Regions from separate parts of the Priestia sp. JSM ZJ58 genome, predicted to be linked through region 1. Evidence: riboswitches for the same ligand, from Rfam matches in the RefSeq annotation. Region 1 holds a riboswitch; each other region holds the start of a gene.

Region 1 (10,855 bases):
TTACATATTAAGCCAACTCAAAAAGGATTGTCAATGCGTTTTTAAAATAAATTTAATTTTTTTATTCGAGATACAGCTTCTCTCATGCGCTCTTCATCCGTCAGCAGTCCTACGCGCACATAGCCTTCACCATATGTTCCGAAGCCTACTCCAGGTGCCACTACAACGTGGGCTTTTTCAAGAAGTAAATCTGAAAATTGTTCAGAAGTATATCCTTTAGGAACTTTTAGCCATGCAAAAAAGGAACCCGCTGGAGATGTAACGTCCCAACCAATTTCTTGAAGCCCTTGAATAAAGGTATTGCGTCTAGATTCATAGCGCTTAACTAAATCATTCACACATTGTTGAGATTCTAACAGAGCTGCCGCTGCTGCCTCTTGAACCGCCCCAAAGAGGCTGACATACATATGATCTTGAAGAAGATTAATAGCTTCTACTACACTTTCATTTCCTACAGCAAATCCAACTCGCCATCCCGCCATGTTATACGTTTTAGAAAGAGTATAAATTTCAATTCCCGTCTCTTTTGCACCAGGAGTCTGTAAAAAGCTGATTGGCTTTTTACCATCAAATCCAATGGCTCCGTAGGCAAAGTCGTGTACCACACAAATATCGTGCTTGGCAGCAAACGCCACGGTGTCTTCAAAAAATTCTGCCGTTGCCACTGCACCGGTAGGATTATTCGGATAGTTTAAAAACATGAGCTTTGCCTGTTCTTTAGCACGTTCACCTATCTCTTCGTATACGGGCAGAAAATGATTTTCAGCCGTGAGCGGCATCACTTCCATCTTTGCTTTTGCAAGCTCTACTCCAGACCAGTAATCAGGATATCCAGGATCCGGAACCAGCACCGTATCTCCAGGGTTTAATAAGCACTGCGGGATTTCAACAAGTCCACCCTTCCCGCCAAACAAAATAGCTACTTCTTTTTCAGGATCCACATCAACGCCATATTCTCGTTTATAAAAAGTCGCAACGGCCTCTTTCAAAAACTGGTGCCCCCGAAATGGAGAATATTTATGATGCATAGGATTAGCACTTGCTTTTTGCAGTGTTTCTACAATATGTGAAGGAGTAGGCTGATCAGGATTGCCCTGCCCTAAGTTAATAACGTCGTGCCCTTGGGCCATTACTTTTCCTACCTTGCCTACAAGTGATGCAAAAAATTGTTTTGGTAAACTTTTTAATAGTTCCGATTGCTCAAATTGTTTCATCATCGCACACCTTCTCAAAAAATTCTTGAAATTCTAGTCACAAATAATATATTGTAATACTCAACTTGTAAAGTCATTTTTTTCAACTACTACAAAAAGGACGGATGATAAAGTGAGTGTAAAAATCACGTGTTTGCAGCTTGATATTGCGTTTGGAAACCCAACTAAAAACCGAAAATATATTCAACAAAAAATGACGGAAGCTCTGAAAGAAAACCCTGACATCCTTGTGCTTCCTGAGCTATGGGATACAGCTTATGATTTGACGCGGCTAGACGAAATTGCCGATGATGAAGGACAGCAGGCCAAGCAATTAATCTCTCAATTTGCTAAAACGAACGAAGTAAATATTGTAGCAGGTTCGATCGCGAAAAAAACAGAGCAAGGCGTCACAAATACGATGTATATTTTTGACCGAAAAGGTCGTGAAGTGTCACAATACAGTAAGCTGCACTTATTTAAATTAATGGATGAGCACCTCTATCTAGAAGCAGGAACAGCAAAAAATCTTTTTACACTTGAACAGTCTTTATGCGCAGGAGTTATTTGTTACGATATTCGTTTTCCAGAATGGATTCGCGTGCATACTAGCAGCGGAGCAGAAGTCTTATTTGTTGTTGCTCAGTGGCCGGCTCCAAGACTTGCCCATTGGAAAGCACTGCTCATTAGCCGCGCAATCGAAAATCAATGCTATGTAATCGCGTGTAATCGTGTAGGCCAAGATCCTAATAATACATTTGCCGGACATTCCTTAGTCATCGATCCGTGGGGAGAAATAATCGCTGAAGCTGGCGATAGCGAAGAACTTTTAAGTGCCGACGTTAACCTGGAACTTGTAAAAGAAATTCGTAAACAAATTCCTGTCTTTACAGATCGCCGCACAGAATTTTATTAATTATGTATTGACAGCCGTTTTTTTGCATGATACGATTTTCACCAGATAACATAAAATTTTCAAACAAATCAAAATTGAATAAGTAATCGTACTCTTATCAAGAGTTGGCTGAGGGATTTGGCCCTGTGAAGCCCAGCAACCGACCGTCATTCCATCCTAAGATGGATCACACCCGTAAAACATGTTTTTACAAAGGCACGGTGCTAATTCCAACAGAAAGTAATTCTTTCTGGCAGATAAGAGGTTTGAACACTACAATCAAGCCTCTTTCCAACGAAAGAGGCTTTTATATTTTCTAAAATTATAAAAGCCTCCATACATTCTTAAACCTATTAACTTAGTAAACAAATCAGTTTAATAAACTATGGAGGGATTCTAATGTCAACAACAAAAACAGAGAAGTATCAGCCTTTAACAGAAATTTCAGCAATCAAACTTGTGAAAAAGCTAGGTCTCTTTGATGCCACAGAAGCACTGACTGCCCGTGAAATCGGTGATGGCAACTTAAATCTCGTCTTTCACATCATAAATGATCAAACGAATAAATCCATTATCGTCAAACAAGCACTTCCCTATGCAAAAGTTGTAGGCGAAAGCTGGCCTCTATCCTTGAACCGTGCCACGATTGAAAGCAATGCGCTCAGGCAATTCGGTGCATTTACCCCTGAACTCGTACCAGCTGTGTATTACCACGATGAAACGCTTGCTGTTACGGTCATGGAAGATCTGTCTCATTTAACGATTTCCCGCGCCGGACTTATTCAAGGAGAAAGTTATCCCCTGCTTTCACAGCATATCGGTTCTTTTCTAGGACATATTGCGTTCAAAACGTCGGATTTTGCCTTAAAGCCTCAGGATAAAAAAGAAGAAGTCGTCAAGTACAGCAATCCGGACTTATGCAATATTACGGAAGATTTAGTTTTTACAGATCCTTTTTTTGATATCGATACAAATGAATTTGAAGAAGCGCTGCGTCCTGATGTAGAAGAATTGTGGAACGATGGAGATGTAAAGCTACAAGCAGCAAAATTAAAATATAAATTTTTAACAAATGCCCAAACGCTAATTCACGGTGATTTACATACAGGAAGCATATTTGCTAGCAGTCAAGAAACGAAAGTGATTGATCCAGAATTTGCTTTTTACGGTCCGTTTGGATTCGATTTAGGCCAATTTGTTGCGAATTTATTTTTAAATGCTCTTTCTCGAGAAACAGATCGCGAACCATTATTTGCACACATTACGAACACATGGAACGTATTTAAAGATACCTTTACTGCGCTTTGGCATTCTGAAAACACTGAACCTTTCGCTAAAGATGAGCGCTTGTTACATGAAATTTTAACGCAAACGTGGCAAGATGCTGTTGGGTATGCAGGGTGTGAAATCATTCGACGTACGATTGGCTTAGCTCACGTGGCGGACTTAGACGAAATTTCTTTAGAAGAAAGAAAAATTAACGCTAAACGTACTGCGTTAAAAATTGGACGCTATTTGCTTCTGCATCAACAAGACGTTTCACCAAATGAATTTGAACATTTACTTCGATAACGAATAATGTACACAATGAAAGGATCGGTATCAGCATGACAAATACACTATCACTTCCGCGCTCAGTGGAATGGAATGAATCATATATTACTTTATTAGATCAGCAGCAGCTTCCTGGCAAAGTTGAATATATTAAGCTGCAAACCATTAAAGACGTATGGGATGCTATCACTACCTTGAAAGTACGCGGAGCCCCTGCAATTGGCATTACGGCGGCTTTTGGTCTTGCTCTTTCTGCGCTTAGCTATGACACGGATTCAGTCAAGGAATTTAACAAAAAGCTAGCTCTTGATCAACAGTATTTAGCTAGTTCACGCCCGACTGCCGTCAATTTATTTTGGGCACTGGACCGCGTAGCGAAAAGCGCTGAATCCGCTTCGTCCGTTAATGAAGCTAAAACAAAAGTTGTTCATGAAGCGATTCAAATTCAAGTAGAAGATGAAGAAACGTGCTACCGAATTGGCGATCATGCTCTATCTTTATTCAAAAAGAAAGATAAAATCATGACCATATGTAATGCTGGTTCAATTGCTACCGCTTATTACGGAACAGCATTAGCACCTTTTCACTTGTCTAAACAGCGGGATATTCCGCTTGAAGTGTTTGCCTGTGAAACAAGACCCGTACTTCAAGGTTCCCGCTTAACCGCATGGGAACTTCAGCAGTCGGGAGTAGACGTTACGCTGATTACGGATAATATGGCCGCTCATACCATTAAAACAAAAGGAATCAATGGAATTATTGTAGGAGCTGATCGTATTGCAGCGAATGGCGATACGGCTAACAAAATTGGAACGTACGGACTTGCTCTTTTAGCGAAAGCATTCGGTATTCCATTTTACGTAGCAGCGCCGCAGTCCACATTTGATTTATCTATTCAAGACGGAAGCAGTATCCCTATTGAAGAACGTTCACCTAAAGAAGTAACGCACATTGGAGATACGCAAATTGCTCCAGACGGAATCTCTGTGTACAATCCAGCTTTTGATGTGACGCCAAGCGAACTGATTACGGCCATTATTACAGAGCATGGAGTTATCCATTCCCCGTCTTTTGAATCCATTCAGAAAGTTTTGCTGCAATCCGCTCAATAACAAGAGGCTGAGACAAAAGTATTTTAGCCCCACTGCAAAACGAACCATTAATCAACACGTTTGATTAATGGTTCGTTTTTTTTGTTATGGTGAATGTAGTTTCATCTGTTTCGTTCCTTCTAACAGTGGATTGGAGGGCAAGGCGAAGACTCCTGCGGGAAAAGCGGAACAGGTGAGACCCCACAGGAGCGTATGCGACGAGGAGGCTCAGCGGCCGCCCGCGGAAAGCGAAGTCTTGCACGGAAATCAACGTCGGTGTCACAAGCGATTCAGCTCATGTGTACGAGTTGTTCGTCTTTAGATGGCATTAATTTTGTTATGTCTCAACCTCTGTTATTAAACAGTGCTTTTCGGCTGCATTTGTAACACAATTGTAACAGTACTCTCTGCTTTTTCTACATATATTATAGGGGATTCTTTTTGAATAAGGGGGAGTAAATATGAGTGCAGAGCAAAAAACGGATAAAAACAAAGCGTTGAATCGCAAGCAGCAATATCAGCTATTCGATTTATCCAAAGATGAAGAACTAAATTCCCTCCCTTCTCCTCAGCAAATTGACGGTGTGTTTGTGCAAGGAGAAGGCTGGAAATTAGACGGTGAATAGTTATTTTAACTCCAGAGCGCCTTTTGCTACATTTCTTTCAAGCATTAATAGTTTTTCTTTTATATGAGTTTGGGAACCTGCATAACCTGTTAAAGCTCCATTTTTACCAATAACACGGTGACAAGGTAAAATAATAGGCAGTGGATTTCGACGATTCGCTTGTCCCACAGCCCTTACGGCTTTAGAGCGATTAACAGACTCCGCTACATCACTATAAGACCACGTTTGTCCATAAGGTATACCTTTAAGAGTTAACCACACTTCTTTTTGAAAGTCTGTTCCTTTTATATCCAAAGGCACATCAAATGTTAGCGTGCGCCCTTCAGCATAATCCTGAAGCTGCCGCTTCGCTTCTTTCACAAGGTGATAATTCTCGTCATGGACAAGTTTTTTAAGTTGCTCGTTGTGATCATCGCTATCAAACCAAATATGTTGAACCCCTTTTTCCGAGGCTACAATATAAATTTTCAAATCAGAAAATAAGTTCATTTCTCCATAGTACATACTCGCTTATCCTTTCTAATTAGGCTGGAAGAATAACACGAAAAGCCGTTCCTTCTCTTATTTTGCTTTCCACTTCAATTCGCCCTTTATGTTCTTCGATAATTTTATATGAGACCATCAAACCAAGCCCCGTTCCTTTTTCTTTTGTCGTATAAAATGGTTCTCCTAAGCGCTTGATGCGCTCTTCGGGCATTCCGTCTCCTTGATCTCGAATGGAGACCGTCACGTAGTGCGGCTCTGTAGAATAGACTTCAACAAAAATTCTTCCCCCGTTTGACGTGACTTCAATTGCGTTTTTAATTACATTTATTAGTACTTGTTTAATTTGGTTCGGCTCGCAGTATACCATTGGCAGCTGAGGGGACACACTTAGTTCAAACTGAATATTTTCTAAAAGCGCTTGAGCATTTAATAAATCAATCGTTTCTTTAACAACCGCAGCTAGATTTTTCTTTTCGAACTTTACGGCCTGTGGCTTAGCGAGTACTAGAAACTCTGTAATAATGGTTTCGATTCTTTTTAATTCGGATTTAATAATATCAAAATAAAGAGAGTGATCTTCTTGAATGCTGCTTTCTAGCAGCTGAACAAACCCTTTTAAAGCCGTCATCGGATTGCGGATTTCATGCGCAATCCCAGCTGCTAACTGTCCGACTACTTGAAGCGTATCCGATTTCCGAATCTGCTCCTGCATTTGATTTCGTTCCGTTACGTCTCTTAAAAGCGTCATATATAGACCTGGCAAGATATCTTTTTTCGTAGAGAATTCGATATTTTTAACTTTTTCGTTCCCCGTAACGTACGTAATCTCTCCTTCAGCTTCCCCTTTTTGCTCAATTGTTTCTTTATGCTCAATGACCGCATCTAAATTCGCTGAAGAAATAAAATCCTCCATGGAATGCGCACAAATCTCCTCTTTGCTGAGTTCGAGAATATCACAAAGAGAAGAATTCACATCAATAATATTTCGCTTGCCGTCCCATAAAACTAACCCATCGATCGAACCATTAAAAATCTGTCTGAATTTCTCTTCGTTATTCCGAAGCTCTTGTTCGATTTTTGTACGTTCACTAATGTTTCGAAAAATGGTTAAATGGTCTCCTTCTATAATGCCTTTTTTCCCTGTGAATTCCAACTGTTTGATTTCTCCATTTGGCATGTAAAAAGGAAGCTGATTGCGAATTTCTCCTTCTTTTTGAAATGTTTGCAGCATTTTTAATGCACTAAAGCTTTGCTTATCGATAAACGTATACAAATTACTTCCAATCAATTTGTTCAACGGCAGCTCGAATGTACGGGACGAAGCAAGATTAGCGTTTAAGATTTCCCCATCGTCTTTCCAAATCAAAATGGCTTCAATCGCATTTTCAAAAATAGCCCTGAAATTTTTTTCGCTTCTCAACAGCTGCTGCTCCATCAGCCGTTTTTCCGTCACGTCTCTCATAATGGACATATAGTATTGACTGTATATATTAGCCGTTGTGGTAAATTCAAAAAAAGTAACGTCTCCATTTTCGAGCTTAATCGGCAGCTCGCCGCTTGTCTTTCCTTCTTGATGCAGAGTTCTCCATAATTTTTTCACTTTATAATGATAAGTAGGTTCTACAAGCTCTTCTAACGTTTTAGTTAAAAGCTGTGCTCTTGTATAATTTAATCGCTCGCAAAATGAAGGGTTCGCGTCGATAAGCTGACCAGTTCGATCAAAAATAACAATTCCATCTACCGCTTCATTAAATACATCCATAAACATATGATGACTAATAAACCTTTCATTTTCCATCATCTTGTGCTGCGTAATATCTCGAAATGTACACACAATAATGCCCGACATGTGACTATGTTTGTGTGAAGTAAATTCAACATGTTTCATCATGCCGCTTTGAAGCGTCATCGCGCCTTCATATTTGAAATAGCTTTCTTCTAAAAGCGCTGGATAGTACGCTTCAATCATGTCATACGGAAAATACATGAGAAAATCTTTCATTTGATACGTTAATAGCTCATCCTTTGTTTTTTCAAACAGCCCGCAGGCTGATTCGTTTGCATTTATAACTTGAAAATACTCATCAAATACGACAATGGCATCTAATACGTCATTAAAAATAGCTCGTAGCTGCTCTAATTCACCTTGCTGCTTTTGCGCAGCTTCAGATGTTAATTCTCTGTGTGGTGACATGCTCATTGCTCCTTTCTTTTGCACTTCCCATTTCCCCACCTTTTATCTATAGACTTAGTATTCTACAAGATTTGCTTTTTACCTTTTTAAAATTAGTCACGTTTATTCAAAATGCGACATTTCTTCACATTCTCCCGTTATTTAAAAAAGGAGCATGAATAAAAGAGGCTGGGACATAACAAAATGAAACCTATGCTCAACATAACAAAGAAAACGAACCGTGAATCAACATGTTTGATTCACGGTTCGTTTTTCACTTCGGCTAAAATACGTTTTCCCCAGCCTCTATCGATCATTCACTACAATATAAGTGGCTTGAATAGGTCCATGCACGCCAACGACTAGATTCATTTCAATATCAGCTGAATTGCTCGGTCCCGTAATAAAGTTAATGCAAGAAGCAATCGTTTCTCCTCGCTCTACTTTTTCATGAATCATTTCAGCAGCTTGTGTCATGCGAGGGACAATGGAGCTTTGAGGAATGATCGCAATATAAGTGGCCGGCAGCAAACTGACCGATCGTCCTTTTGCAGCGCTGCTGAACAAAACAACTGTGCCGGATTCCGCTAGCGTCAAATCACTGAATGTGATGCCTACATTTGCTTGTTCAGCTAGTTTAATATTCTCATCGCCTTTTGCAGAATTCCATACGTGAAGGCTACTGCTTGTTTCCCATTTCTCCATCAGCAGATTCAATCCATATTCGGAAAACCTAGGATCATCCCACGTGCTCACAAGACCATTTCCATAGTTCGCTACGGCTTCCTCAAGGACAGCTGGCAAGTGTTGTGATGATGTTTCTACATAGCGAGTATGAATACGTTCGCAATGGTTTTCAAGCTCTTTCTTTAATTGATCTGGCGAATAGCTGCGGTAGACCTCATGCTGAGGAGCATGCTTCCATTGGGGCTTTACTACGCCGCTTGTTCGCCTGCTTCGCTTAAGATTAGCCGCAATATTGTCTAAAAAACTGTCTCTATTTTGAATGCTTCCGTTCATCATCATCACTCCTTTTATCAAACCAATCTCGTAAGCGCTCTTTTGTAGGCGCCGGAAACTCTCTGCTTTCCGTCCACGCTTTTAATGGACCAGGTCCTTTGGAAATACTGCTTCCTGACATAAAAGGAGTAAGAGCTGCCGGTGCTACTTTAGCGCCCACTGTATATAGAGAAGAAGAAGCTGCTCCCAAGCCAAATGCTTTCATCGCCAGCTTTTCCGAAATAGGTGCTTTTCCTTCTTTCTCGACAATTCGCTGACGATGCTTGTGCAATAGCTCATGCAGCGGAATTTTGACCGGACAGGCATCTGTACAGGCTGCGCATAGCGTTGAGGCATATGGAAGCTCTTTGTAGTCTTCATAGCCTCCAAGCAAAGGAGATAATACAGCTCCAATCGGACCTGAATAAATAGATCCATATGAATGCCCTCCAATATGGCGATACACGGGACATACATTCACACATGCCGCACAGCGAATACACTGTAAAACAGATTGAAACTCAGTTCCTAAAATCGCAGATCGTCCGTTATCCACAATCACTAGGTGAAATTCTTCCGGTCCGTCTACTTCCCCTGGAAGTCTAGGCCCTGTAAGCGCTGTTACGTAACTTGTAAGCCGCTGACCTACTGCACTTCTAGTTAAAAGGCTTACCAACACTTCAAACTCTTCAAACGTTGGCACAATTCGTTCCATTCCCATAACCGTAATTTGCGTTTTAGGAAGGGCAGTTGTTAACCTTGCATTTCCTTCATTGGTTACAAGTGAAATAGACCCAGATTCTGCAATCGCAAAATTACATCCCGTGATGCCAATATCAGCTGATAAAAATTCTTTTCGCAGCATTTCCCGGGCGTGAAGAGCTAGTTCTTCAGGTTTTTCCGTTTTTTTATAAGAAAGCTTTTCCTGAAATACATCTCTAATTTGTTCTTTATTTTTATGAAGTGCAGGAGCTACGATATGAGAAGGCGGATCGTGATCATCTACTTGCAGGATATATTCTCCTAAATCCGTTTCAATAACTTCACAGCCCAGTTCTTCTAAAGCAGCGTTCATATGAATTTCTTCTGTAACCATTGACTTGGATTTAACGACTTTCTTTGCCTGCTTTTGCCTCGCTACATTTTTTATGTACTCATTCGCTTCTTCAGCTGTTTGAGCGAAAAAAACGTGGCCTCCGCGTTTAGCTACATTATCCGTGAGCTGCTCTAAATAGTAATCTAAATTTTCAAGCGTATGCTGACGAATTTCTTCGCCAAGCGCTCTCCATTCTTCCCAGTTCCCTAATTCTTCCGCCGCATCTAATCTACGGCTTCTTAAGCGCTCTTGAGCACCTGAAACCGCAAAGCGCATAAACGCATTATTGACTCCGTCATCGACGCGTTTTTTAAACTGATCGTTTCCTATTTTCATAGACATTCGGTATTCTCCTTTCTTTACATTCTGCTATTTAACACTTCAGCGATATGCATCACTTTTACAGGCTGTCCTTTTCGTTCAATTCTTCCTCCAATATTCATAAGACAGCCGCAGTCAGCTCCAATTAAGTACTCCGCGTTTGTTTTAGCTATACAGCCCACTTTTTCATCGACCATTTGTTCAGAGATTTGCCCCATCTTAACCGAAAACGTCCCGCCAAATCCGCAGCAGTTATGACTGTTTTCAAGATTCTCCATTTCAAGACCCTTTACATTGTTTAATAGTGTAAAAGGTTCTTTTTTTACGTTTAGCAAACGCGTCATATGACAGGAAGAATGATAAGTGGCTTTCCCATTTAAGCTGGCTCCCACGTCTTCTACTTTTAAAACGTTTACAATAA
Region 2 (10,855 bases), on a different contig from region 1:
GCACGAAATGCAGCGTCGAAATGAGCAGTTTGGAATTGTCACCATGTGTATTGGTGGAGGAATGGGAGCTGCTGGTGTATTTGAATTGTTAGCATAATCATTTCAAAGGGGGATATGAACATGTCAAATAAAACAAAACAAATGATTAAAGGTGGAAGTTTTTTAATTGAAGAAGGCGATGCAAGCCGCGTCTACACGCCGGAGGATTATACATCTGAACAAAAAATGATTGCCAAGACGACAGATGAATTTGTAGAAAATGAAGTCCTTCCGCAAGTGGAATATTTAGAAAAGCATGAATTTGACCGTTCTGTAAAGCTATTAAAACAAGCTGGTGAATTAGGCTTGCTTGGTGCAGATGTACCGGAAGAATACGGTGGGCTTGGTTTAGATAAGATTACTTCGGCTTTAATTGCTGAAAAAATGTCTCGAGCAGGCGGATTTTCCATCACTCATGGTGCTCATGTAGGAATTGGGTCATTGCCAATCGTCTTATTTGGAACAGAAGAGCAAAAACAAGCATATTTACCTGCTTTAGCGGTAGGGGAAAAAATAGCGGCTTATGCGCTGACTGAACCGGGTTCTGGTTCGGATGCTCTCGGTGCTCGAACAACAGCTCGCCTTAACGCAGAAGGTACACACTATGTGTTAAATGGAGAAAAGCAGTGGATTACGAATGCTGGATTTGCTGATGTATTCGTGGTGTACGCAAAAATTGACGGCGATAAATTTTCTGCTTTTATCGTTGAACGCGAATTTCCAGGCGTTTCGGTTGGCCCGGAAGAGAAGAAAATGGGAATCAAAAGCTCATCAACCAGAACGTTGATTCTTGAAGATGCGCTTGTTCCAAAAGAAAACGTGCTAGGTGAAATTGGAAAAGGCCATGTGATTGCCTTTAACATTTTAAATATTGGGCGCTATAAGCTTGGAGTTGGAGCAGTTGGAGCAGGGAAACGTGCGTTAGAAATTACGTCTCAATACGTTAACCAGCGTCAGCAGTTTAAAACCCCAATTGCTAAATTCTCATTAACACAAGAAAAGTTAGCCACAATGGCTTCTAAATTGTATGCAACTGAAAGCTCTGTATATCGTACGGTAGGACTTTTTGAAGACCATATGGGCCAGCTTTCAGAAGAACAGCAAAAAGACGGAAAACAAATTGCTGCTTCCATTGCTGAATATGCTATCGAATGTTCATTAAATAAAGTGTTTGCCACGGAAGCTCTTGACTACATTGTAGATGAAGGCGTGCAGCTTCATGGAGGCTACGGTTTTATGAGCGAGTATGAAATTGAGCGTCTGTATCGCGATTCTCGCATTAATCGTATTTTTGAGGGAACAAATGAGATTAACCGTCTTTTAGTACCAGGCACATATTTACGCAAAGCGTTAAAAGGAGAGCTTCCACTGCTTCAAAAAGCACAAACGCTTCAAGAAGAATTGATGATGCTTATGCCGCAGGAAGTAGGAAATGAGCCGTTAGATCAAGAAAAAATGCTTGTGCAAAACGGGAAGAAAATTGCGCTCTTGCTTTTGGGATTAGCTGCACAAAAGTATGGCAAAGAATTAGAAAAAGAACAAGAAATTCTCGTTAATATTTCTGATATGATTAGTAACGTATATGCAATGGAATCTACTGTTTTACGTACTGAAAAAGCCATTTCCAAAACAGGAGTAGATCAAAACAGCTTAAAATTAAAATACACGCAAGTATTCTGCCAAGAAGCATTTAATCGAATCGAAGCAGATGCAAAAGAAACGTTAATTGGCGTTGAACAAGGTGATACGCTTAGAGTCATGCTTTCGTCTCTTCGCAAATTAACTCGCTATACACCAATCAATGTAATTAGCGTAAAGCGCGAGGTTGCAAAAACGCTTCTAGAAGTAGAGAAGTTCACAGTTTAAGGAAAAAGGAGCTCGTTTTGCGAGCTCCTTTTTGTTTAAGAAGCCTCTATCTAGGTAAATGATAAAGGATGTGTTAAAATACGAAAAAAGCTTAAAATAAAGGGTGGTTGACGAAATGTCATTATTTTTTTATTCATATCCAAAGTGCGGTACGTGCCGAAAAGCAAAGAAGTGGCTCGATGATAACGGAGTAGCATATGAAGAAATTCATATTGTAGAAAATCCGCCAACAAAAGAGCAGCTGCAAGCTTACTATCAGAACAGCGGCCTAGAATTAAAAAAATTCTTTAATACAAGCGGTAAAAAATATCGCGAGTTAGGTCTTAAAGATAAAGTAAGCAGTGCGAGTGAAGACGAACTTCTGTCTATTCTTGCTTCAGATGGCATGTTAATTAAGCGTCCGCTGCTAGCAGATGGACAAAAAGTAACGCTTGGTTTCAAAGAAGAGCAGTTTGAGGACGTGTGGAAGTAAGTTTTCAAATAGAAAATTTTTACCTTTTACGTTACACTGTTAATAGGAAGTTATTTTAGGTTGTAGAAAGTGTTCTCCACGTTGAAGGCGCTTTTTATATAAACAAATTACGATACATATTTTGGAGGGATTAAGATGAGTACACCAAAAGATTTGCGTTATTCTGAAGAGCATGAATGGGTAAAAACAGAAGGAGACGTTGTCCGCGTAGGTATTACACATTTCGCTCAAGCTGAGCTTGGAGACATCGTATTCGTTGAATTGCCAGAAGTAGGAGCAACAGTAGAAGCTGACGAGCCGTTTGGTAGCGTTGAATCAGTAAAAACAGTTTCTGAGCTTTACGCACCAATTAGCGGTGAAGTTGTAGCAGTAAACGACAACTTAGGCGATAGTCCTGAACTTGTTAATGAATCTCCATACGAAGAAGCATGGATGATTACAATCAAACCATCTGATGCTTCTCAAGTAGACAAGCTGATGACAGCAGAGCAATACGAAGAAATGACAAACGAAGGATAATACTCCTCCATAAATTGTCTTTATGAAAAGTTTTTGACTGGACACTCTATTAGTAAACAAGCTAAAGGAGTGTCTTTTTATGTTTGAAAAACAAAAAATGGACGTTACAGATCGCGTTACAGCTAAATTTCATGACGGCGGTATGAAATTATATGTTGATAAGCAGCCAATTGGTGAAGTTAGTTATGGGACAAGCGGCAATGAATACCGCTTTGAAGAAGGATATTCGCAAGAAAATAATAAGTTCTATCAATATGCGGACGTACAAAAACAAGGTGAAACGCAAAAATATACAGACTGCGACGAAGAAGCAGGATGGTGCTAAACAGTGGCAACTGCCGCTGTTTTTCTTGTTTTATGGAAATAATATGGCCTAAACTGCCTTTTAAAAGAGTTCTTTCTTGCAAATTTCTTTTAAAAAACAGGTGAACTGTGATACATTAACGAATATTGTATAGCATAAAGAAATGATGTTACTATACAACTGACGATTATGGGTGATGAAAATGGGGCTAATTGAAATTGAAAAAGTAATTATTGTCGAAGGAAAGTCAGATAAAAAGCGTATTCAAGATATCATTCGAGAACCAATTGAAATTATTTGTACAAACGGTACGATTAGTTTATCAAAGCTGGATGAAATTATTGACTGTACGTTTAACAAAGAGGTATACATACTCGTTGACTCTGATGATTCAGGGAATAAGCTGAGAAAACAATTTAAACGAGAGCTTCCGGAAGCAGAGCATCTATATATTGATAAAATGTACCGAGAAGTTGCTGCCGCCCCTAGACATCACATAGCAACAGTATTGCTGAGTGCCAATATCGATGTTAATGCAGAATTTTTAACATAAAAGGAATGAGCAACATGCAAGAATGGAGCGAAAAACAGCTGGATGATCAGTTAAAAGAAGGAGAAAGAGCCTTTATCTTTTTCCATACGCCTTTTTGCGGGACATGTCAGCTGGCAAAAAAAATGTTAACCGTGGCAGAAGCGATGCTGCCGGATGTAACCATCGGAATGAGCAATTTAAATTATATGCCTTCAAAAGCAGAATTATTTTCTATTGAAAGCGTACCTTGTTTGATTGAAGTGGAAAATGGTGAAATGGTAAAAAAACTCTACGCGTTTCATTCCATCGAGCACGTACTCGAGGAGCTTCGATAATCAAACGTTTGTTTAAAATGAAGAAGTGGAAAGAGAGCGAACCGTTGGGGCTGTTGAAATCTTGGGATATTATCCCAAGAACAAAATCTGTTGACAGCCTATCTGACACATGCTAAAATCACACTCATGAATGTTCATAAATGAATGAATATTTCCCAAAAACAAAATAATTGTTGCGAACTCTTATCAAGAGAGGTGGAGGGACTGAGCCCTGTGAAACCCGGCAACCGTCAGACTAACTGAAATGGTGCCAATTCCTGCAAAGCTATGCGCTTTGAAAGATGAGAGAAAGGATTAAATATCGAGCCTTTCTGTCATGCGCAGAGAGGCTTTTTTAATAGGGAAAATTGTTTTACGGCTTTTTCATCCTATAGGGCAACCTAACATAATTAAGTTTTTATTAAAGAAGGTGAAGAAATATGATTACATTAACAGACGTTACAAAAATTTATCAGGCCAAAAGCGGTCAAGTAACAGCTGTTGATAATGTGAATCTAACCGTTAACCAAGGTGAAATTTACGGAATTATTGGTTATAGCGGAGCGGGGAAAAGTTCTTTGATTCGCTTGCTAAACGGATTAGAAACACCAACGACAGGAACGGTCGAAGTAGCAGGTAATGATATTGGAAAAATTAAAGGCGGAAAACTCAGAAAAGCTAGACAAGAAATTAGTATGGTATTTCAGCACTTTAATATCTTGTGGTCGCGTACGGTACGAGAAAATATTGCCTTTCCGTTAGAAATAGCAGGGATTTCAAAAGAAAAAAGAATGAAACGAGTAGACGAACTTATTAAGCTAGTCGGGCTTGAAGGGCGTGAAGATGCTTATCCATCACAGCTTAGCGGGGGACAAAAGCAGCGTGTTGGGATTGCTCGAGCCCTAGCGAACAATCCAAAAGTATTGCTTTGTGATGAAGCAACATCAGCGCTTGATCCTCAAACGACAGATTCTATTTTAGATCTGTTAGTAGATATTAATGAGAAGCTAGGGTTAACCATTGTATTGATTACTCATGAAATGCACGTCATTCGTAAAATTTGTCATCGAGTAGCCGTTATGGAAAATGGGGCAGTAGTAGAAGAAGGACAAGTGCTAGAAGTATTCAGAAAACCTAAGCAGCCGATTACAAAACGATTCGTTCAACAGATTTCTGAACCAGAGGAAACGTTTGAAACGATTGAACAAGTAAAAGAGCTGTATCCAAGCGGGCAAATTATTCAGCTGACGTTTGTTGGCGGAAAAGCAGAGCAACCGCTCATTACAACGATTTTAAAACAGTTTGATGTAACGATTAATATTTTGCAAGGAAAGATTTCTCATACACAAACAGGTTCATACGGGACGTTGTTCGTTCATTTAGACGGAGAATTAACAGAAGTTGAAAAAGTCATTGCATACATTCATGAGCAGCAGGTAGAAGTGGAGGTAATGACAAATGCTTGAGAAACTATTTCCAAACGTTATTTTAGATGATTTTATTCAAGCGACAAATGAAACACTATATATGACGGCTATTTCAGTTGTAGCCACATTTGTTCTAGGTATTTTATTGGGCTTGCTTTTATTTTTAACGTCCAAAGGACAGCTTTGGCAAAACAAACCTTTATATGCCATTGTGTCGGCGGTTGTAAATATCTTTCGTTCCATTCCATTCATTATTTTAATTGTTTTACTGATTCCATTTACCAAAGCATTGGTAGGAAGTATTTTAGGCGCTAATGCAGCGTTACCGGCTTTAATTGTTGGAGCAGCACCATTTTATGCGCGTCTTGTAGAAATTGGTCTGCGTGAAATTGATAAAGGTGTTATTGAAGCTGCTAAATCAATGGGAGCCACAACAAGCACTATTATCTTTAAAGTGCTGTTACCTGAATCGCTGCCAGCTTTGATTTCCGGTTTGACAGTAACAACCATTGCGTTAGTCGGCTATACGGCAATGGCGGGTGTGATTGGAGCTGGAGGTCTTGGAAACCTTGCATATTTAGAAGGATTCCAGCGCAGTCATAATGACGTAACGCTAGCCGCTACGATCTTAATTTTGATTATTGTATTTATTATCCAACTTATTGGAGATGCGATTACTGCAAAAATTGATAAAAGATAAAGGGAGGATTATTTATTATGAAAAAATGGCTTTCAGCTTTAGCATTAACATCTGCGCTAGTAGTAGGATTAGCGGCGTGTGGATCTAACAATGGATCAAAAGATGAAAAGAAAATTGTCGTGGGTGCATCTAATACGCCTCATGCTGAAATTTTAGAACAAGCAAAACCTATTTTGGAAAAACAAGGAATTGATTTAGAGATTAAAAAATTCCAAGATTACATCTTACCGAACACAGCTCTTGCAAACAATGAAATTGATGCCAACTACTTCCAGCACGTTCCTTATATGAATTCAGTGCTAAAAGATCATAAAGGTGAAAAAGGGTATGATTTCGTAAGTGCCGGTGCCATTCACATTGAACCAATTGGTATCTACTCTAAAAAATACAAAAGCTTAAAAGATCTTCCGAAAAACGGCACAGTTATTATGCGTGATGCAGTAGCAGAGCAAGGACGTATTTTATCGATTTTTGAAAAAGCTGGCGTGATCAAATTAAAACCAGGCGTAAAGAAAACAGACGCACAAATTAAAGATATTGTGGAAAACCCTAAGAATTTAAAATTTAAAGCCGATGTTGAAGGCGGATTGTTACCTCAAATGTACAAAAACAATGAAGGCGACGCTGTTGTTATCAATGCTAACTATGCTATCGATGCTGGTTTAGATCCAGTAAAAGATCCAATCGCAGTGGAAAGCAAAGAAAATAACCCATATGCAAACATCATTACGGTTCACAAAGGTGACGAAAATAAAGATACAGTGAAAGCTTTAGTAAAAGTTCTTCACTCTAAAGAAATTCAAGACTACATTAAAGAAAAATACAAAGGCGGAGTATTACCGGTAAATAAATAATAGAAGAAAAGCGCTTGCCCACTCTGGGCAAGTGCTTTTTTGTATGCATCAAAACGAATAACTCTTATTTTTCTCACGCATACTAACCGTGAAAACTTTACTGATGATGGGAGCTGACGTTATGCAGCAAGAAGCACGTCATTCAACTGAGCAAGCACTTCATGATTATAAAATGGGTGTTGGGAAATTTAGCGAAAAATTGCCGGAAGTAACAAAAACGTTTAATGCGTTTACTGAAGCATGTTTTGGAGAAGGTTCTCTTTCTAAAAAAGAAAAGCAGTTAATCGCGCTAGGAATCAGCGTAGTAGCTCAAGACGAGTACTGTATGATTTATCATACAAAAGGCTGCATTGATCAAGGTGCAACTGAGCAAGAAATTTTAGAAGCATGCGGAGTATCAGCGGCATTTGGCGGAGGCGCAGCGATGAGTCAGTCCGTTACGCTTGTCCAAGAGTGTGTTTCAGAACTGACTAGCCACACGCACTAAGTAAATAAAGCGGGTAAAAAGCTTGTCTTAGAAGGCTCTATCGAGTCTTTTAAGGCAACTTTTTTATGAGTGGATTTAGTCTTAAAAAACGTACATAATGGTTTAAAACCTTTTGGGTCAAAAGGTTGCTATAAGTTTTCATTTGTTATAAGATTGTAATGAGAATAAAATGAGAATAATTAAAAAGATATAGGTATATCGTTTTTTACTATATACGTCTATAACTGGAGGTTTTAATATGGCAGGGTCAACTTTAACAATTAAAGATCTTCATGTTGCAATTGAAGGTAAAGAAATTTTAAAAGGTGTTAATTTAGAAGTTAAGGGCGGCGAAATCCATGCAATCATGGGACCAAACGGTACTGGTAAATCAACATTATCTTCAGCAATCATGGGACATCCTAAATACGAGGTTACACAAGGAAGCATCACGCTAGACGGCGAAGATGTACTTGAGATGGAAGTAGATGAGCGCGCTCGTGCAGGTCTATTCCTAGCGATGCAATATCCAAGTGAAATCAGCGGGGTAACAAACGCAGACTTCCTACGTTCAGCAATTAATGCTCGTCGTGAAGAAGGGGAAGAAATTTCACTAATGAAATTCATCCGTCAATTAGACAAAAACATGGATTTCTTAGAAATGGATCAAGACATGGCTCAGCGTTACCTAAACGAAGGTTTCTCTGGCGGTGAGAAGAAGCGTAACGAAATTCTTCAATTAATGATGCTTCAACCAGGAATTGCAATTTTAGATGAAATCGACTCTGGTTTAGATATCGATGCGTTAAAAGTTGTATCAAAAGGTATTAATGAACTGCGCGGCAGCGAGTTTGGTTGCTTAATGATCACTCACTACCAACGTTTATTAAACTACATTACACCAGATAAAGTTCACGTTATGATGCAAGGTCGCGTTGTAAAATCAGGTGGACCAGAATTAGCGCAGCGTCTAGAAGCAGAAGGTTATGACTGGATCAAACAAGAATTAGGTATTGAAGACGAAACTGTAGAGCAAGAAGCTTAAGAGTTAGGAGGATCTCTATGACTATTGATACGAAATTACCATTTGATCAAGAGTACATCAGCAGCTTTTCAAAAAAAGCTAATGAACCAAGTTGGCTGCTAGATCTTCGCTTACAAGCTCTTGCGAAAGCAGAAGATCTTGCACTTCCAAAGCCAGATAAAACAAACATTTCGAAATGGAACTTTACTGCTTTTGACAAGCACACTTCACAGGCAAGCACAATCTCATCCGTAGACGAGCTTCCAGAAGTGGTTAAAGCACTGATTGATACAGAAGCGGTTAAAAATCTATATGTTCAGCGTGACCAAACAGCTGCATACTCAACATTAACAGAAGAGCTAAAATCTCAAGGCGTTATCTTCACAGATATTCAAACAGCTGCTAAAGAGCATAGCGACCTTGTTGAGAAGTACTTCATGAAAGACGGAGTTAAAGTAGATGAGCACCGTTTAACTGCATTAAACGCAGCGTTATTAAACGGCGGTGTATTTGTATACGTTCCTAAAAATGTAGAAGTACAAGAGCCTCTTCAAGCTGTATTTGTCCGTGAAGATGAAGAAGCAGCTTTATTCAACCATGTTATTGTTGTAGCTGAAGACAACAGCTCAGTAACATATGTAGAAAACTACATTGCTACTGCTGAAGAGTCAAACGGTGTTGTCAATATCGTGACGGAAGTATTCGCTAACAGCAATGCAAAAGTAACGTTTGGAGCTGTTGACTACTTAGCTAAAGGTACAACTACTTATGTGAACCGCCGCGGCGTAGCGGGCAAAGATGGTCGCATTGAGTGGGCTTTAGGCTTAATGAGTGAAGGAAATACAGTTTCAGAAAATACAACGTATCTAATGGGCGACGGTTCATATGGAGATACAAAAACGGTAACAGTTGGACGTGGAGAGCAGTCTCAAAACTTAACAACAAGTATCGTACACTTCGGAAAACATTCTGAAGGCTACATTTTAAAACACGGCGTTATGAAAGAAAGCGCGTCTTCAATCTTTAACGGTATCGGTAAAATTGAACACGGTGCTTCTAAATCAAACGCTGAGCAAGAATCCCGTGTGTTAATGTTAAGTGAAAAAGCACGTGGAGATGCAAACCCAATTCTTCTAATTGATGAAGATGATGTAACAGCAGGACACGCTGCATCTGTTGGACGCGTAGATCCAATTCAGCTTTACTACTTAATGAGCCGCGGTATTCCGCAAACAGAAGCAGAACGTCTAGTTATTCACGGGTTCTTAGCACCAGTGGTAAACGAGTTGCCAATCGAAACGGTTAAAAAACAATTAACGGATTTAATTGAAAGGAAAGTTCGATAATGAATATCTCTGATATTCGTAAACAATTTCCTATTTTAGACCAAGAGGTAAATGGCAGCCCACTCGTTTATTTAGACAGTGCAGCAACTTCACAAAAGCCGCTTGCTGTAATTGAAGCAATTGAGAATTATTACAAAGAATATAACTCAAACGTACACCGAGGTGTTCACACGCTTGGTACAAGAGCAACAGACGGATACGAAGGCGCTCGTGAAAAGGTTCGTAAGTTTATTAATGCAAAATCAACGGAAGAGATTATCTTTACGCGCGGTACAACGACAGCTCTTAATACAGTAGCTGCAAGCTATGGCCGTGCGAATCTTAAACCTGGTGATGAAATTGTGATTACTTATATGGAACATCACAGTAACATCATTCCTTGGCAGCAAGTTGCCAAGGAAACAGGTGCAACGTTAAAATATATTTCACTAACAGAAGATCATGCACTTTCACTAGAAGAGGTAAAAAGCACGATTACATCTAACACAAAAATTGTATCGATTATGCAAGTATCTAACGTATTGGGTACAATTAACCCAGTAAAAGAAATTGCAGAAATTGCACACGCTAACGGTGCAGTAATGGTTGTGGATGGTGCGCAAAGTACGCCTCACATGAAGGTGGATGTACAAGATTTAGACTGTGATTTCTTTGCTTTCTCTGGACATAAAATGGGCGGACCGACTGGAATCGGCGCTCTTTATGGAAAGAAAGAGCTTCTTGAAAAAATGGAACCAATCGAGTTTGGCGGCGAAATGATTGACTTCGTAAACTTATACGAATCAACGTGGAAAGAGCTTCCTTGGAAATTTGAAGGAGGTACGCCAATCATTGCAGGTGCAATTGGTTTAGGTGCAGCGATTGATTTCTTAGAAGAAGTTGGTTTAGATAACATTCAAGCACATGAGCACAAGCTAGCGCAATATGCACTGGATCGCTTATCGCAAGTAGATGGAATTACGATTTACGGACCGAAAGAGCGAGCGGGTGTT
Region 3 (10,855 bases), 980 kb from region 1:
TTTCTTTTAAATACATGAGCGCTTTCTTAAAAGCTGCATAATGATCAACGTATACGGAGCGAATAGAACGATTTTGTACGTTTTCGCACACGGCTATCGGCCCGTACTGCTGATAATATTCAATCGTGCTCCACCTGCTTGCTCTAGAACAAATAATCACTCCATCAACCTGCTTTGTTTTTAGCATATGAAGCGCTTCTTCTTCTTTTTTTACATCATAGTTCGTCTGACAAATAACAAGCTGATACTGCTTTTCTAATGCTTGAGAGGCCACTCCTTCTAAAAGCAGACTGAAATAAGGATGGTTAATAAAAGGCAAGACGACGGCAATCATATTTGTTTTCCCTTTTGATAAGTGAACGGCATTAATATTTTGTTCGTAATTAAGTTCTTGAATTACTTCTTCTACCAGACGGCGCTTTTCTTCTTTTACATACGGATGATGATTTAAAACCCGTGACACGGTCGAAACAGATACACCAGCTTTTTTTGCGATATCTCGGATATTTGTCATGTTTTCACCTTTTTCTCTTGCGCTGAAACGCGTTTCATACTTTATTCTCATTATAAAGTGAAACAGCAATAAGCTAAACCCGTTACAATCATGTTTTTATTCACTTATATAAGGAGGTCATATCATGGGTATTTTATTATTCATTTTATTATGCGGAATTGAAATCGGAGGAGCGGCTTATGCACTTAAACAAAATGAGACACTTTGGAAGGAGCTAGATGAAGAAAAGCCGACTGATTTTTTCAAACAGTAAAAAACCCTTAAAAAGAATGTTCTTTTTAAGGGTTTGATATTACGCAACTTCTTTAGATGATTTTGATTTTTTATTTAAACGAGGAAAGCCAATTACAATCGCAATGATACCGCAAACCGCTGTTAACATTGGATAGAATGTAAATGGAATAATCTCAATCGGTGAAACTTTAGCAAATCCTGCTGCTAGAAGCATTTGTGCACCGTAAGGGATAAGCCCTTGAACGCTGCATGAAAACAAGTCGAGCAGACTGGCTGATTTACGATTATCAATTGAATACTTATCAGCGATTTCTTTCGCTAACGGACCTGCTGTAATAATTGAAATCGTGTTATTAGCCGTGGCTAAATTGGTTAAACTTACTAATCCAGCGATACTGAATTCTCCGCCTTTTTTTGTTTGAATGCGTCGTGTTAATAAGTTCAATAAGAACTGAATACCGCCGTTATAGCGAATGAGTTCAACCATTCCGCCAATTAAAAGAGATAAAATAATTAATTCCGACATTCCGCCAATACCTTCTGTCACAGTTTTAGCAAGAGAAGAAAGCGTGTAGCTTCCGTCAGCTAATCCAATCACGCCGGCTAATACAATTCCTCCGGTTAAAATGCTTAATACGTTTGCACCAAATATGGCAGCAACTAGTACGCCGACATAAGGCAAGATTTTAAACCAGCTAAAACCTTTAATTTCTACTGATGATGTATTGCCTAGCGTCATTACAAGTAATAAAACTACCGTAACAATCGCTGCAGGAAGTACGATAAAAAAGTTTACTTTTAATTTATCTGACATATTTGTTTTTTGCGTACGAACTGCCGCAATGGTTGTATCAGAGATTATAGATAAATTATCTCCAAACATTGCACCACCAATAACAGCGGCAATTGCCAATGTAATGGATACATGCGCTTGCTCACTGATCCCTACAGCGATAGGCCCTAACGCAGCGATTGTTCCCATTGACGTTCCCATCGAAATTGAAATGAATGCGCCAATAACAAAGATTCCAACTACCACTAAGCTTTGCGGAAGCACAGACAGAGCTAAGTTTACCGTTGAATCAACAGCTCCCATGCCTTTAGCAACTTGAGAAAAAGCACCTGCTAAAATAAAAATAAGCACCATAATAATGATATCAGGATGCCCTGCTCCTTTAGCAAAACGCTCCACTTTTACATTAAATGAATCTTTGCGGTTCATAGCCAGCGCCACAATGGCTGCAATGATAATGGCTACTAATACAGGCAGTTTATAAAAATCTCCCGTTATAATTCCTGATCCGACAAACAGGACTAAAAAGACACCCAGCGGTAACAGCGCCCAGCCGTTTCCTTTTTGTTGTTCCATTCTTAACACCTCTTGTTTACGTAATAAAAAAAGACCTCTTCTTATTGATAAGAAGAGGTCTCTTATTTGTATCATAAGATTACCCTTCTCATCTTCCAAACGAAACATCGTCTGCTGGATTTGGCACCGCACTGCGTACAGCCAGTTGCCGAGACATCATAGGGCCAGTCCCTCCGTCTCTCTTGATAAGAAGTTTATAGTTGTTTTAAAAATAGTCTTTCACTACTGTAATCTCTTTTTATTTAATTGTCAAATGCTATTTTAGAAAAATATATAGTGTGAAAATTCTCACATCAATTAGCTACGTCACGTTTTAAAAACGCTGCCCAAGCTACGCCCATAAAGAAGGCAAAGTGTGCAACTAAAATGAAGATTGAAAATGGAATCGTCATGCCGTCAAACATCGTCTTCATTCCGTCCATATACTGCACAAAGTTTGTGTTGGCGAACAGTAAAAATTTCCCCCACCATAAACCAAACTGTGATACTATTCCAGTTACTGCTTTCGCCCCGATACTTACGACAATAGCTAGACTAGAAGCAAGCGCGCTGTTTCTAAATAAAGACGACAGCATAAAAGCAAACGTCATCATCATAAACGTTTCCATATACGCACTGTCATACGTAAGCGTAATGTTTTTAAGCAGCTGCGCATCTCCTTCTAGACTGGTAAAGCCAAAGAACAATGCTCCCCATACAAACGAAAAAAGCAAATAGCTTAGTAAATAATATAAGCTAATTAAAATGAGGGTTAGATACTTGGATGCTAAAATCGTTGAGCGTCTAGCCGGGCGAATTAAAAGAAGCTTAATGGTACCTGCTTCAAACTCTTTTGCAACCATTGACCCTCCAACAGCAAGCGCGAAAAATTGAACGAGAATCAGCATACCCGAACTAAATGACAAGAAGTGTAAGAGGTTGTCTTCTGTTCCTGCACTGTTTGACACTTTCTTCACTAAAAGAGCCATACAAAGAGTTAAAATGCCGATTGTAATAAACGTGATTTTTGTACTTCTTTTGTGAAACCATTTCATGTGTTCATTTTGAATTAACTTAAGCATGATGCTCTCCTTCCGTAACGGACATAAAGGAATCTTCAAGCGTCTCATGAACAGGAGTGATTCGGTAGACTAAAATATCGCTGTCCACTAATTTTCTATTCACAGCTGGAATTTGTTCTTTCATAATCACTACGTCAATACTATCGGATTTTATTGTTACTTGGAATTCTTGAGATAAAAGATCCGCTGCTTTTTGCGCGTCAGATACTTCAAATTCTACATACATCCCTTGATCTTGACGATTTGGAGATAGATCTTGAATAGCTTTTAACTCGCCGTTTTGAATAATACCAACGCGGTCACATAGTGCTTCTACCTCTTTTAATAAGTGGCTCGCGATTAAAATTGAAATTCCTTCTTCCCTGCAAAGCGTTTGTAAATATGTACGAAATTCTCTCATTCCCGCTGGGTCTAGACCGTTTGTTGGCTCGTCTAGTAAAAGCAATGCAGGTTTATGTAAAATAGCTTGAGCTACTCCTAAACGCTGTCTCATCCCAAGAGAATACGTCTTCACTTTTGCATGAATGCTGTTTTCAAGTTTTACTAGCGCAATGACTTCATCCAAGCGTTCTAATGTGATGCCTTCATGCATATTAGCAAAGTGTTTTAAATTTTGATAGCCCGTCAGATAATCATAGAACTCAGGGTTTTCAATAATCGCTCCAATTGATTTCATAGCTGATGTAAACTGTTCCTTTAAAGGAAAGCCGTTAACGGTAATCGTTCCCTCTGTTTCTTTAATGAGTCCTACGACGGTACGAATTAGCGTTGTCTTTCCAGAGCCATTCGGACCAAGCAACCCGAAAATCTCACCGCGCTCAACCGATAAGGATACATCATGCAAAATGGTTTTCTTCCCAATTACTTTACTGACATGATCTACTTGTAGCACTGTTTCTGTCATCATGTACATCCTTTCTTTAATTAGCAATACGCCTTCTATTGTTTCTCTTTTTTAACTATTTGTCTACTATAACCTTATTTTTGGAAAAGTAGCTCATTCAAATCATTCGTATTATCCGCTTACATTTGATAAAATAAAACAAACTTTAGTTAGAGGAGGACTTCTACATAATGAACTTAACCGTATACCTTGCCGGGCAAATTCACGATAACTGGCGAGACGAAATTAAAAACCAAGCGGAACAATTAAACCTTCCCCTTACCTTTGTCGGTCCCATGACAGACCATGACCGCTCCGACAACATTGGAGAAGAAATTTTAGGAAAACAGCCTAACGCTGTCTTAAAAGATGAAGCTGCTTCTCAAATTAATAATTTACGCACGCAGGTGCTCCTTAAAAAATCTGATGTGGTCATTGCTTTATTTGGTGAAAAATACAAGCAGTGGAACAGCTCAATGGATGCAGCGACAGCCATCGCATTAGATAAACCGCTAATTTTGGTTCGCCCTGAAAAACTGCACCACCCGCTTAAAGAACTGTCAAACAAAGCCCAAGTTGTAGTCGAAACGCCAGAACAGGCTCTTCAAGCACTAGCTTATATTTTTGAATAACAACAAATAAGAGCTGTCGAAAACCGGCAGCTCTTATTTGTTGTTTGTTGAAGGCTCTGTACGAAGCATACGATGAGTATTTCGTGGGAAGTTCCGAGATTATTATTTTTTTAGGTTTTTTTCATTTTTGACATAACGATAAGCAAAGTTACAGTCGGGTGCTTACTTTTTTGACCCGGATGCTCCATAATCTTTAATCGTTAACTTCACATCATAGTTAATTGGCACTTCACTAAATGTTTGATCCCAATTTCCTTTGACCCTCATCCATGTTCTAGGCTGCTTAATTCTCAATTGATTTCCGAAACCTGCAACATCAACTTTATATTTTGTTTGCATTTTTTCTAGTACGTTTCTTACCAGGTACTTTACTTTTTTTTCTGAAGTTTTTTGCGCATTCTGTAAAAATTGATTATTAAAAGAGCTCCCTGAGGTCATCCAACTTTCAGATAGCCTTCCCACTGATTCAATGTGTACATCAAAAGAGATATTATCTCCTTTAACATGGGGTTGAATGTGACTTTTCATAGACTCTATTTCATATACAATCAGCTGACCGGTCTTTTTATCAAAGCTTTTTACTAGCCCGCCTTTCCCTTTCCCTGTAATCCAAGCCAAACCATCTAGTTCTTCTTCATTCAAAAAACCAATCATTTTGCTTGTTTCCCCTTTAATTATACCAGCACCCGCAAATTTGATTTCTCCATTTGCTGATAATACATTTTGCAATAGAAAACTAGATCCAGTTTGAATCTTGCTTGCTAATTTAATAAGCGGCATGGGCGGTAAAACCCGCGTTGTTCGATACGTATTGTCTATCATTCCATACAGGTGAAAAGCTGGGATCTCTCCTGCTGTTTTTGATTCTAACGTGTCGCTAGCTCTTCCTTTACTAATAAACACAAGGCAACTAGGTCTAAAATCATTGTCCCGAAGAGTTTGGTCCACTAATTGCTCTAAACTATACGCTCGTGCAAGGGCCTCACTGATAACCATTACTTTCATATGAGGACTAGTTAAAGGAGTGTCACTTCTTAAAGATAATTCACGAAGCATTTGAAAAGGAGAATCTCCTGTTTCCGAAATATTTACGTAAGATTTCTGCTGCGGTCCTCCTTGTTTAGTGGTTGAACTTGCGACTTGAGGAGTGATAAGTTGATAAGTTGACGTAATCAGGTTCTTTTTAGTATACCCTTCTCCTTGTTCATCAAATTCTTTTTCAGCTATGGACTCCTTACCTTTATCATAGGCCACACCCACTCCAAAACTTTGCTCTTCAATTTCATGACTGCTCCAGCAGCCTGCCAGAGGAAAGAGCAAAAAAACAGAAAACAAAACCAATAGGTACTGGAAATGGTTAAAGGTTTGTTTCATATTTTACTCCCTTTACTTTTGAAATAATGAGAAGAAGCAGCGGCAAAAAGCCAAATAAAACTAAGGCGATATTGCCAATCATATCTCCCAATTTAAATACATCATTAATATTTTTAGGAATCATGGAAATAAGATATATGACCGGAAGCAAACCATACATAAATGGATGAATGTTTTTTTTGAAAAGCTGAGACAGTCCTAATGAAGCGGCGTAATGGTTAATAGTAAAAGAAGCAAACATCTGCATGATCCATACAACTAGAAGCAAGGAATCAAATCGTTCAAAAATCAAGCCTGTCAGCTCAAAACTCCTTATTAAATCAAGCGTTGGCCATGTTCTTATTACTACTCCATCAATCGATAACGCTCCAATCACCATTACAACAGTAATCACATAAATAAATATAGGAATAGTAATTCCAACTAGCACAGCTTTTCCTGCTTTGTGCGGTTCTTTCATAAAAGCTAAAATGATTAACATGACTTCAGGACCGGTGAATGCAAGAGCAGTTGTTTTTACCCCTTTTAATACAGGAAGGACTCCTGATCCAAGTACGGGGCGCAGATTATCTATTTCAAATATTTTCATACTCATAAAAGCTACCAGTAAAAAAAGAATAACGGTAATAGGGAATATAATTTCAAACAGTCGAGCGATCGGATTAATGCCCCCTCTAATTAAATAGAGGCTTATCCACATAAATGGCATAATAATAGCCCACGTCGGCGTTCCTTCCAGCAAGAGATATCCGGTTACTTCTGCCAATGAACGGGCGTGAAAACCACCAAGCAGTAAAAAATAACCTATCATAAGTAAGCTAATTAACTTACTCAACCATTTCCCTGTAATTTCTTTACTGTATTGATAAAACGTCTTTCCAGGGAATTTCCGGCTTAACTTCACCATGATTATCGCTGCTATCATGGTGACTATTCCTCCTAGAATAACAGTTAACCACACATCTGGTGTTTTCACTTGTTCCGCAGCTGTTCGAGGCAACGTCAGAATACCAGTTCCAAGTATAAAATTGATGACAATAATAGCTGTTTGTGGCGTCGTAATACGATCTTTTGAATTTATCATTACCTCTGATTCACTTCCTTTTATCATAAGCTGCTATCCTTTTCGTAGAGAATCTTTGGTGTGCATCATCTTTGGACGTCTTTTCATCATCATAAGAGGCATACGGACCATCAAGTCTTTCCATTCACTTAAACGATAGGGTACCGCTGGACTCATGTAAGATACGCCAAAACTTTTTAGTTTCACCAAATGACTGGTCATAAAAAGGAAAAATAAAACGACGCCGTATAATCCAAGTATGGCAGCACATAGCATAGCTATGAAGCGAAGAATACGCAATGAAATCCCGACGCTATATTGCGGAATAGCAAACGATGAAATGGCAGTTAACGCCACAATAATCACTAAAATAGGGCTAACAATCCCTGCCTGCACAGCAGCTTCTCCAATAATTAATCCACCGACAATTCCCATTGCTGGACCAATTGGTTTTGGTAATCTGAGTCCAGCTTCTCTCAAGATTTCGATAGCTATTTCCATGAATAAGGCTTCTATAAGGGCTGGAAACGGCACTCCAGACTTTGTTCCTATAATGGAAATAGCCAATTTAGTCGGAATCATCCCTGGGTGGAACGAAATAAAAGCAATATACAAAGCCGGTGTAAAAAGGGAAAGAACTACTGCAATATAACGAAGAAAACGAATAAATGTACCGGGAATCCACCTTTCATAATAATCTTCCGGCGACTGTAGCATCATGCTAAACGTAACGGGGGCAATCAAAGCAAAAGGCGTCCCGTCTAATAAGATGGCTACTCTCCCTTCCATCAAAGCAGCAATTACACGATCAGGACGCTCCGTATTCTGCACCTGAGGAAATAGGCTAAGGTAATTATCTTCAATGAGTTGTTCCACATATCCTGACTCCGGTACATTATCAAGATCAATTTTTTTAATTCGTTTTTCTACTTCTTCAACTAGTTCTGGATCAACAATTTCCTTTATGTAAGCAACAACTAAGTCTTTTTTGGAACGCTTTCCTACTTGAAATTTCACCAGCGACAAATTTTCAATGTCTCCGCTTCCTCTTAATAAAGAAGTATTATCACTTAAAGATTCAGTGAAGCCTACTCTCGGCCCTCTCACTAATGCTTCTGATACGGGCTCTTCAATCGTCCTTGTTTTCACTTTGCTTGTACCAAGAATTAAGGCAGGTGATATTCCGTCAATTAAAAGAGCCGTAGATCCTGTTAAGACTTTTGATGTTACTTCTTTAATGAAATGAACCTCTTCTACATCACTGATTGATAATACTTGGCTTTTAATAAACTGTTTTGAAAGGCTTTCCTTTACGTAAAGCTGATCTTGTTGGTATTCTTTTGAAAAATCAGCCATCAATGATGACAAAATATGTTTTTCAATAAGATCTTTATCTGATAGCCCCTCTACAAAAATAATAGCTGCCTGAATGCCTGTACGTCCTATAATAAACTCCCGAAAATGAACGTCGGAGTTATGACCAATTTCATTTTTAACTGCTTTTAGAGTTAAAGCTAAATGATCCGTAACATGATTAGATGAATTTTGAGATGTAAATTCCTGTTTGTTTTCCTTTTCATTCGCATGGTTTCCTATTTTTTTTATTGTTGATCTCCATTTTTTCACTTTCATCACTCTTCCTCTGAATTACGAATCCCGCTTAATAATTTGTAGATTATATACGGGATGAAAAAAACCAGAACTGCTTGTATAAAAACTGGCCCTTCTGGAAGATAGGAAACAACTAATTTCCACATAATCATCACCCTATTTATGTCCATATCAAAGCAATTTTAGAAATAAGCATCCGTAAAATATCAGTGTTTACTTCATAGAAATTCTTTTATTTACCAGGTAGTATTATTCTTCTTTTTGTTTCTTATACAAAGGAATACAACATCCATCTTAAAAATGAAAAAGAGCTGCTTACTGAAGGCTTAGATATACTAGTTTGCTGCTCAAAGTTTTGGTGAATGCTAGAATAATCAAGCGTTACCGCTCAAAAAATCCCTTAAATGGTTGACGAGTGCTTAAAGTGTCGGTTACACTTTATGTTTGAAATATTGTATTCATATCGCTCTTATCTCAAAAGAATGGTATAATTTTATAGATATTGAATTTGGAGGACTGCTCATACATGATTACAGTTAGTAATGTAAGTTTACGATTTGGCGACCGAAAGTTATTTGAAGATGTGAATATTAAATTCACGCCTGGTAACTGCTATGGATTAATCGGCGCAAACGGTGCTGGAAAATCAACGTTTTTAAAAATTTTATCTGGTGAAATTGAATCTCAGACTGGTGATGTACATATGGGCCCTGGCGAACGCCTTGCTGTCTTAAAACAGAACCACTTCGAATATGAAGATCAAGAAGTTATGAAAACCGTTATTATGGGGCACGCTCGCCTTTATGAAGTAATGCAAGAAAAAGATGCTATTTATATGAAAGCAGACTTCACAGATGAAGACGGAATGAAAGCAGCTGAGCTTGAAGGTGAATTTGCTGAATTAAACGGTTGGGAAGCAGAATCAGAAGCGGCTATTCTTTTAAAAGGATTAGGTATTTCTGAAGATCTTCACGCAAAAAAAATGGCTGAACTAACGGGTAGTGAAAAAGTAAAAGTGCTTCTTGCACAAGCTTTATTCGGAAAACCTGATGTATTACTTCTAGATGAGCCTACGAATAACTTGGATATCCAAGCAATTCAATGGTTAGAAGAGTTCTTAATTAACTTTGAAAACACAGTCATTGTTGTATCACATGACCGTCACTTCTTAAACAAAGTATGTACGCACATTGCTGACCTTGACTTCAGTAAAATCCAAGTCTACGTTGGTAACTATGATTTCTGGTATGAATCAAGTCAATTAGCACAAAAAATGGCGTCAGATGCAAACAAGAAAAAAGAAGAAAAAATTAAAGAGCTTCAAGCCTTTATCGCTCGCTTTAGCGCAAATGCATCGAAATCAAAACAAGCAACGTCTCGTAAAAAATTGCTTGATAAAATTTCATTAGATGACATCCGTCCTTCTTCTCGTCGTTACCCATACGTGAACTTCACGCCGGAACGTGAGATTGGAAATGACGTACTTCGCGTTGAAGGTTTAACAAAAACAATTGACGGCGTAAAAGTACTTGATAACGTAAGCTTTATTATGAATAAAGATGACAAGATTGCTCTTGTAGGCCGAAACGAACTTGCAAATTCAACATTAATGAAGATTTTAATGGGTGAAATGGAAGCAGACAGCGGTACGTACAAATGGGGTGTCACAACGTCTCAAGCCTTTTTCCCAAAAGACAACTCCGAGTACTTTGAAAACGGAGATTTAAACTTAGTAGACTGGCTGCGTCAGTATTCACCTAATGATCAAAGCGAAAGCTTCTTACGCGGTTTCTTAGGTAGAATGCTATTCTCTGGTGAAGAAGTGTTGAAAAAAGCCAACGTTCTTTCCGGAGGAGAAAAAGTTCGCTGTATGCTTTCTAAAATGATGCTAAGCGGTTCAAACGTTCTTTTACTAGACGACCCTACGAATCACCTTGACTTAGAATCAATCACAGCACTAAATAATGGACTTATCAGCTACAAAGGTTCAATGATTTTCACATCTCATGACCATCAGTTCGTTGAAACGATTGCAAATCGTGTAATTGAAATTACGCCAAATGGAGTAATTGACAAGCAAATGACGTACGATGAGTATTTAGAAGACAGCAACC

Evidence for each region. Region 1 has a riboswitch for S-adenosylmethionine ahead of mtnK (S-methyl-5-thioribose kinase). Riboswitches for the same ligand answer to the same signal wherever they lie in the genome.
Region 2: another riboswitch for S-adenosylmethionine. It lies ahead of ACH6EI_RS21735 (methionine ABC transporter ATP-binding protein); the one in region 1 lies ahead of mtnK (S-methyl-5-thioribose kinase).
Region 3: another riboswitch for S-adenosylmethionine. It lies ahead of ACH6EI_RS13390 (Na+/H+ antiporter NhaC family protein); the one in region 1 lies ahead of mtnK (S-methyl-5-thioribose kinase).

What each region holds. Positions count from the first base shown of each region.
Region 1 covers NZ_JBISEM010000001.1:3,503,746-3,514,600, forward strand. Annotated here, with positions in the region: gene ACH6EI_RS18295 (pyridoxal phosphate-dependent aminotransferase) at 42-1,214, opposite strand; gene ACH6EI_RS18300 (carbon-nitrogen family hydrolase) at 1,327-2,109, shown strand; SAM riboswitch class I at 2,201-2,352, shown strand; gene mtnK (S-methyl-5-thioribose kinase) at 2,488-3,660, shown strand; gene mtnA (S-methyl-5-thioribose-1-phosphate isomerase) at 3,696-4,754, shown strand; gene ACH6EI_RS18315 (hypothetical protein) at 4,947-5,120, shown strand; gene ACH6EI_RS18320 (hypothetical protein) at 5,195-5,359, shown strand; gene ACH6EI_RS18325 (methylated-DNA--[protein]-cysteine S-methyltransferase) at 5,360-5,863, opposite strand; gene ACH6EI_RS18330 (PAS domain S-box protein) at 5,883-8,039, opposite strand; gene ACH6EI_RS18335 (LutC/YkgG family protein) at 8,325-9,038, opposite strand; gene ACH6EI_RS18340 (LutB/LldF family L-lactate oxidation iron-sulfur protein) at 9,016-10,455, opposite strand; gene ACH6EI_RS18345 ((Fe-S)-binding protein) at 10,473-10,855, opposite strand, start outside.
Region 2 covers NZ_JBISEM010000002.1:61,154-72,008, reverse strand. Annotated here, with positions in the region: gene ACH6EI_RS21770 (acetyl-CoA C-acetyltransferase) at 1-97, shown strand, start outside; gene ACH6EI_RS21765 (acyl-CoA dehydrogenase family protein) at 121-1,905, shown strand; gene ACH6EI_RS21760 (arsenate reductase family protein) at 2,021-2,377, shown strand; gene gcvH (glycine cleavage system protein GcvH) at 2,513-2,896, shown strand; gene ACH6EI_RS21750 (YusG family protein) at 2,976-3,221, shown strand; gene ACH6EI_RS21745 (toprim domain-containing protein) at 3,403-3,753, shown strand; gene ACH6EI_RS21740 (thioredoxin family protein) at 3,768-4,067, shown strand; SAM riboswitch class I at 4,248-4,355, shown strand; gene ACH6EI_RS21735 (methionine ABC transporter ATP-binding protein) at 4,487-5,512, shown strand; gene ACH6EI_RS21730 (methionine ABC transporter permease) at 5,505-6,173, shown strand; gene ACH6EI_RS21725 (MetQ/NlpA family ABC transporter substrate-binding protein) at 6,191-7,027, shown strand; gene ACH6EI_RS21720 (carboxymuconolactone decarboxylase family protein) at 7,149-7,514, shown strand; gene sufC (Fe-S cluster assembly ATPase SufC) at 7,753-8,538, shown strand; gene sufD (Fe-S cluster assembly protein SufD) at 8,556-9,863, shown strand; gene ACH6EI_RS21705 (cysteine desulfurase) at 9,863-10,855, shown strand, end outside.
Region 3 covers NZ_JBISEM010000001.1:2,527,792-2,538,646, forward strand. Annotated here, with positions in the region: gene ACH6EI_RS13380 (LacI family DNA-binding transcriptional regulator) at 1-514, opposite strand, end outside; gene ACH6EI_RS13385 (hypothetical protein) at 639-767, shown strand; gene ACH6EI_RS13390 (Na+/H+ antiporter NhaC family protein) at 807-2,117, opposite strand; SAM riboswitch class I at 2,203-2,309, opposite strand; gene ACH6EI_RS13395 (ABC transporter permease) at 2,411-3,178, opposite strand; gene ACH6EI_RS13400 (ABC transporter ATP-binding protein) at 3,171-4,082, opposite strand; gene ACH6EI_RS13405 (YtoQ family protein) at 4,253-4,693, shown strand; gene ACH6EI_RS13410 (Ger(x)C family spore germination protein) at 4,856-6,067, opposite strand; gene ACH6EI_RS13415 (spore germination protein) at 6,051-7,178, opposite strand; gene ACH6EI_RS13420 (spore germination protein) at 7,185-8,762, opposite strand; gene ACH6EI_RS13425 (ABC-F family ATP-binding cassette domain-containing protein) at 9,268-10,855, shown strand, end outside.